Regions from separate parts of the Streptomyces sp. NPDC050528 genome, predicted to be linked through region 3. Evidence: riboswitches for the same ligand, from Rfam matches in the RefSeq annotation. Region 3 holds a riboswitch; each other region holds the start of a gene.
The links. Region 3 has a riboswitch for cyclic di-AMP ahead of ACIBK4_RS18810 (transglycosylase family protein). Riboswitches for the same ligand answer to the same signal wherever they lie in the genome.
Positions count from the first base shown of each region.

Region 1: it holds a riboswitch for cyclic di-AMP, as region 3 does, so the genes downstream of both, ACIBK4_RS23480 (M23 family metallopeptidase) here and ACIBK4_RS18810 (transglycosylase family protein) in region 3, are expected to answer to the same signal.
Region 2: it holds a riboswitch for cyclic di-AMP, as region 3 does, so the genes downstream of both, ACIBK4_RS39915 (peptidoglycan DD-metalloendopeptidase family protein) here and ACIBK4_RS18810 (transglycosylase family protein) in region 3, are expected to answer to the same signal.

Region 1 covers NZ_JBITHH010000006.1:504,197-506,452, forward strand. The annotation lists gene ACIBK4_RS23475 (GntR family transcriptional regulator) at 1-5, opposite strand, end outside; gene ACIBK4_RS23480 (M23 family metallopeptidase) at 192-947, opposite strand; cyclic di-AMP (ydaO/yuaA leader) riboswitch at 960-1,112, opposite strand; gene ACIBK4_RS23485 (M16 family metallopeptidase) at 1,327-2,256, opposite strand, start outside.
Region 2 covers NZ_JBITHH010000014.1:158,654-160,909, reverse strand. The annotation lists gene ACIBK4_RS39915 (peptidoglycan DD-metalloendopeptidase family protein) at 21-941, opposite strand; cyclic di-AMP (ydaO/yuaA leader) riboswitch at 946-1,108, opposite strand; gene ACIBK4_RS39910 (alpha-galactosidase) at 1,412-2,256, opposite strand, start outside.
Region 3 covers NZ_JBITHH010000005.1:116,219-118,474, reverse strand. The annotation lists gene ACIBK4_RS18815 (transglycosylase family protein) at 1-517, shown strand, start outside; cyclic di-AMP (ydaO/yuaA leader) riboswitch at 712-880, shown strand; gene ACIBK4_RS18810 (transglycosylase family protein) at 890-1,588, shown strand; gene eno (phosphopyruvate hydratase) at 1,901-2,256, shown strand, end outside.

The sequences.
Region 1 (2,256 bases), on a different contig from region 3:
CGCATGTCCGACCTCCGCCTTAATCCCCGTGAAACGTCGACGATTGACGTGTGTTCCGTGACTCTATTGCAATGAGCGGGAATTTCCGATGGCGGGCCGGAATCCATGGATATTTTTTGGACAGGAGGCCTCCGGAAACGCCGAAAGCCCCGGCCGGGGGCCAGGGCTTCGGGAAGTGCGGCAGTGGGTCGTCAGACGTTCACGCCGTGCTTACGGAGGTAGGCGACGGGGTCGACGTCGGAGCCGTACTCGGCGGTCGTGCGGGCCTCGAAGTGGAGGTGCGGTCCGGTGACGTTGCCGGTCGCTCCGGAGAGGCCGATCTGCTGCCCCGGGGTGACGCTCTGCCCGACGGAGACACCGATGGACGACAGGTGCCCGTACATGGTGTACATGCCGTCGGCCATCTTGATCACTACTTGATTGCCGTACGAGCCTCCCCAGCCGGCGTCCACGACGGTGCCGGAGCCGACCGCGTGCACGGAGGTGCCGGTCGAGGCATGGAAGTCGATGCCGGTGTGGGCGCCGGAGGACCACAGGGAGCCGCCGGTCTTGTAGCCGGTGGAGACGTACGAGTCGGAGACCGGTGCGACGAAGGTGTTGAGCCTCTTGCGCTCGGCGGCGCGGGCGGCGCGTACCTCGGCCTCGCGCTCCGCCTTGGCCAGTGCGGCGGCCTTGGCGCGGGCGACCTCCTTGGCCAGCGTTTCGTCCGCGGCCTGCTGCTGGGCGACGGCCTGGGCGTCGATCTTCTCGGCGACCGCGTCGCCCATGGCGATGACGGGGGTGAGGCCGGTCTGTTCGGGGGCGGGCTCCGCGGCGAACGCCGGGGCGGCGGCCAGGGTGCCCACGACGCCGGTGGTAGTGAGGGCCGCGACACTCGCGACACGAACGGTGGTGCGGTGGGTCCGGCTCGGGCGACGGTGCTTCCCGGTGGCGCGGGTGAACGCCATGGAGTGGCTGGTCCTTTCCTTCCTTCTCGCCTACCGGGTTAGCTGACGGGTTCGGAGCAGGAAGGTCTCCTACGGACTCCCTCTACGGGGGTCCGATTCACCCCAGGGACATGGGTCCCCGGCTCCCCTGGCTCGCGCCGTACGGGGACTCGGCGATGACTGTCCGGTGCCGCGAGTGCGGCGCGGTGCCTGACGGACAGCCGGACCGACGCTAAGGGGGACAACTTTCAATCCCCAAACGGATCACGGTTTTTGTTGCACATGCCACAGGGCAGACAGGCAACCTCTCCCCCAATTCGGACAATAGGGGGCCCTGGTGACGCTTCCGTCACCAGGGCCCCCACGCGCGCGTGCCGCTCGTCGGCTCGCTACGGGTCGTCTACTCGGCCGCGACGACGGTCACTTCGCCGATGCCGAGCGCCTCCACGGGCTCCTTGATCTGCTCCGCGTCGCCGACCAGGATCGTCACGAGACGGTCCACCGGGAAGGCGTTCACGACCGCCGCGGTGGCCTCCACGGTGCCGGTCGCGGCGAGCTGCTGGTACAGCGTCGCCTGGTAGTCGTCGGGCAGGTACTGCTCGACCTGGTCGGCCAGCGTGCTCGCGACGGCCGCCGCGGTCTCGTACTTGAGCGGCGCCACCCCGACGAGGTTCTGTACGGCGATGTCCCGCTCGGCGTCGGTGAGTCCGCCCTCGGCGAGCTTGCGGAGCACCGTCCACAGGTCGTCCAGCGCGGGACCGGTGTTCGGGGTGTCCACGGAGCCGCTGATGGCGAGCATCGAGGCGCCCGTGCCGTCGGGTGCCGAACGCAGCACCTGGCCGAACGCCCGCACACCGTAGGTGTAGCCCTTCTCCTCGCGCAGGACACGGTCCAGGCGGGAGGTGAGGGTGCCACCGAGGCAGTACGTGCCGAGCACCTGGGCGGGCCACACACGGTCGTGCCGGTCGGCGCCGACGCGGCCGATGAGCAGCTGCGTCTGGACGGCGCCGGGACGGTGCACGATCACGACGCGCCCGGTGTCGTCGGCGGTCACCGGCGGCACGGGACGCGGCTGCGCGGTGGACCCCGTCCACGAACCCAGGGTGTCGGCCAGGAGCACGTCCAGGTCGATGCCGGTGAGGTCGCCGACGACCACGACGGTGGCCGTCGAGGGGCGAACGTGCCGCTCGTAGAAGGCGCGTACGGCCCCGGAGTCGATCTTCTGGACGGTCTCCTCGGTGCCCTGGCGCGGGCGCGACATGCGCGAGGTCGCCGGGAAGAGCTCCTTGGAGAGCTCCTTGGCGGCACGGCGGGACGGGTTGGCCGTCTC
Region 2 (2,256 bases), on a different contig from region 3:
AGGGGCGTCGGGGCCCGATGTCAGCCGACGGTGACGCCGTGCGAGCGGAGGTAGGCGACCGGGTCCACGTCCGAGCCGTAGTACGGCGTGGTCCGGATCTCGAAGTGGAGGTGCGGGCCGGTCACGTTGCCGGTCGCACCGGAGAGGCCTATCTGCTGACCCTCGGTCACGGTCTGGCCGGCCGAGACGGAGAGCTGCGACATGTGGGCGTACTGCGAGTACTCGCCGTCCGCGTGCCGGATGACGACCTCGTTGCCGTACGCGCCGTCGTAGGCCGCCGAGACGACCGTGCCCGCGGCTATCGCCTTGACGGTGGTGCCGGTCGGGACGACGAAGTCGACGCCCGTGTGGTAGCCGCTGGACCACATGCTGCCGGCGACGTGGTAGCCGGTACCGATGGTCGCGCCGGTCACGGGGAGGGCGTAGCCGGTGGAAGTGCTGGTGCTCGTGTCGCTCTGCGTGGCCGACGTGCTCTTCGAAGAGGAAGACGACGAGGACGACGAAGTACCGGACGACTTGGAGGACTTGGCCGTGTCCGCCCCGCCCGTCCCGCTCGTCGCGGCCTTCTCACCGAGGGAGAGCTTCAGGCCCGGGTGGATCAGCGACGGGTCGCTGCCGATCGCCTCGCGGTTGTCCTGGTAGAGCTTCTTCCAGCCGCCGGTGACGTCCTGCTCCTCGGCGATCTTCGCGAGCCAGTCGCCCGACCGCACCGAATACGTCTTCACGCCGGAGGCCTTGACGGTCGCCTTCTCCGCGACGGCCTTCTCGGTCGCCGGAACGGACTGAACCGCCTTTTCCGGAGCAGAAGTCGGGGTCGCGGCATGGGCGCCGGCGGCTCCCATGAGCGGAAGGGCGAGCGCGGCACCGCCGGTTCCGGCTACGGCCATCGAGCGGGAGAAGCGCTGGGACTTCGGGCGGCGGTGCTTACCCTTCGCGGGCATGACGAATTCCTCTCCGGCGCCTGCGAGGTGAGCTGTCGGGTGCGGGCTGGAGATGCCCGGCCGCGCGCTGGTCGCGGCTAAACCCCAAGCCCGTTCCGGAGACCGGAACAGGCGTCTTACCTGTGGGTCCCCCGCTCCTGCCGCATACGGGTGAGTGGATGCGAAGTCCGGTCGGCGGCAGGACTGGGCGTCCGTCCGGATTGGTGGCGAACGTAAGCGAGGAAGACGCAAAGGGACAAGCAGGAGGTTCCACGGATTTGCGTTCCTTGCGATCCCCTGTGGGAATTCACAGTCACCCTCCGTGAATTCCCCCGGGACTCAACCCCTCAATTCCCCTGTAAAAGCATGCCAATTACGTGAACATGACGAACGACTCACGGTCACGAATATGACGCTGCTCACGTACGCAATCATCAGGTTCCTTTATTCCAGAGCGAGTTGGAACGAAGGCTGCAATTGGGACAGAAGGATCAGATGCGACGCAGACGGAGAACCGTCGCATCAAGGTCACCGCGCAGCCCGGTCCGCAGTCCGTGGTGCAACAGGACGGCACCCCGGTGGACTTCGCCCGTTTCGAGGCATTCGTACGACGCCGTCGGGTCGAGCCCGCGCAGCCGGAGCGCCGGCAGCGGCTCGCCGTAGTTCTGCGACTGGAGCAGGGCGAGGACGACGGTCTCGTCGCCGCGCACGTACTGCACGGCGCTCAGGCCGCCGCTCGGCGGGCGCAGGCGGTAGAGGTCGCCGTGCTGCACGAGCGGGCGGATCTCCTTGTAGAGGTCGACCCAGCGGCGGGCCTCGACGAGTTCCTCCTCGGTCCACTCCGAGAGGTCGCCGCCGACGCCGAGCACTCCGGCCATGGCGCTCACGAACCGGAAACGCAGGCTGCTGACCCGGTCGTTGAGCTGAGTGTTCGGGCTGTCGGTGACCCAGGCGGCCATCACGCGCGCGGGGTGGATCTGGCTGAACCCGTGCTGGATCGCGAGCCGGTCCAGCGGGTCGGTGTTGTCCGAGGTCCACACCTGGTCCGTGCGGCTCAGGATGCCGAGGTCGATGCGGCCGCCGCCACCCGAGCAGGACTCGAAGGCCACCCCCGGGTGGGCCGCCCGCAACCGGTCCAACAGGCCGTACAGCGCCCGCACATGGTCGACCCAGAGGCGCTGCGGATAGGCGTCACCGGGCCACCCGGCGTCCGTGAAACAGCGGTTGAAGTCCCACTTCACGTAGTCGATCGGGGCGCTGGAGAGCAGCGTGTCGAGCTGCTCCCAGAGGTACTCCTGGACGTCCTCGCGGGCGAGGTTCAGTACGAGCTGATTGC
Region 3 (2,256 bases):
CGACCCGTCCACTTCCTCCGGGTTGTCCGACTCCGGCGTCACGGACTCGACTTCGTCCGGCACGTCTGGCACCTCCGACGCGTCCGGCGACTCGTCGAGCGACAGCCCCTCGCCCACCGCGACGGACAACTCCGCCAAGTCCGACAAGTCCGCCACTCCTTCGGCCGGTGACGACTCGGTCGCCGCTTCCCCGAAGCTCGACGAATCGGACAACTCGGCCCAGGCGGCGGGCAAGTCGAGCCTCGTCGACACCGGCGCGCTCGGTGATTCCGGCGAGCAGGGGAGCAGTCAGCAGAGTGCCGGGAAGCACCGCGGGGCGAGTGCCGAGGAAAGTGTGACGCCGCAGACGTACACCGTCCGCGCCGGCGACTCCCTCGCGTCCATCGCCGACTCCCTTGGCTTCGACGGCGGATGGCGTGCACTCTACGCCGAGAACAAAAAGGTGATAGGCGCCGATCCGACCCAGATCGCCGCCGGTCAGACCTTGGATGTCGGCACGGAAGCGGACGAAAACTAGCAAGAGGGCGGCGGGAGTTCGCGTCATGCTTCGCTCGGGAATGTCCGGTTTGATCAAAGTGTGGGATGAGTCTCAGAAGGCCTGATCGTCTTTGAAATCCCGTGGATTCTCTGTCTACGGTCAAGGCCGCTCGTCACCACGAGCGTCCGGTTGCCGCAACGCCGAGTCCTGCCAGCGGCCTCCGGGAACAGTCGTCGCGTCAAGCGCCGTAGGCAGGAGCGGGGGACCCAAGGTAAGCGCCGGGCCCGGCAGTTGATGCCGGGTGCGGCTTGGGGTGAAGTCGTGCGCCGAGAGGTGCGCGGCCGGGCAACTCACACGGCCCGAACCCGACAGCTCACCTCGCAGGCGTCGGTGAGGGGATTGGGATTTTCCATGCTGTTTTCCAGCAAGGGCAAGCACCGCCGTCCGTCCAAGGCCACCCGCGTCGCCACGCTCGCCGGCGTCACCGGTGTCGCGATAGCCGCCCCGCTCATGGCGACCGGCAGCGCCTCCGCCGCCACCGCGTCCGAGTGGGACACGGTCGCCAGCTGCGAGTCCGGCGGCAACTGGTCCATCAACACCGGTAACGGCTACTACGGCGGCCTGCAGTTCTCCGCCTCGACGTGGGCCGCGTACGGCGGCACCGCCTACGCCGCGACCGCGAACCAGGCCTCCAAGTCCCAGCAGATCGCCGTGGCCGAGAAGGTTCTCGCCGCCCAGGGCAAGGGCGCCTGGCCCACCTGCGGCACCGGCCTGTCGAGCGCCTCCTACTCCGGCGGCAGCTCCAGCTCCTCCTCGAACAGCTCGTCCGGCACCAGCTCCTCGAAGAGCACCACCGAGCGTTCCACGAGCGACACCACCGCCTCCCGCTCCGCCGAGCGCCCGGCGGCCAAGAAGACCGTCACCACCCCGACCGGCAAGAAGGTCAAGAAGGGTGACGGCGAGTACAAGGTCGTCAAGGGCGACACCCTCAGCTCCATCGCCGAGAAGCACAAGGTGAAGGGCGGCTGGCAGCAGCTGTTCAAGCTGAACAAGGACATCATCGACGACGCCGACTTCATCTTCCCGGGTCAGCAGCTCCACCTTAAGTAGTACTCAGCTGAACCACAGCGCCCTCACATCCGTGGGCTCCATCATGGAGACCTCGTGAGGGTCACCCCCGTCCCCCACGGGCTCCCCGCTCCGGTGCGTGTTCCCCCGTACGCACCGGGGCGGGGCTTTTTGTGCCCGGCTTCTGCAAGCCGCGCGCATTTTTACCGGACTCTTTGTTCCGTTCGGAAACAATTTACTCTCGGTTCTGTCCATCAGGCGGCCGACCGGATGGCCAATCGCCCCGAGCCGGTTAGGCTCGTCTCGCAGAGCCGCTGCGGTGTTGCCGTAGCCGCGTCAGAACCCAAGAAGGAGATGCTCGTGCCGTCCATCGACGTCGTCGTAGCCCGGGAAATCCTGGACTCCCGAGGCAACCCCACGGTCGAGGTCGAGGTCGGCCTCGACGACGGCAGCACGGGTCGTGCCGCCGTTCCGTCCGGCGCCTCCACGGGTGCCTTCGAAGCCATCGAGCTGCGTGACGGCGACCCCAACCGCTACGGCGGCAAGGGTGTCGAGAAGGCCGTCCTCGCCGTCATCGAGCAGATCGGCCCGGAGCTCGTCGGCTACGACGCCACCGAGCAGCGCCTGATCGACCAGGCGATGTTCGACCTGGACGCCACCGACAACAAGGGCTCGCTCGGCGCCAACGCCATCCTCGGCGTCTCCCTCGC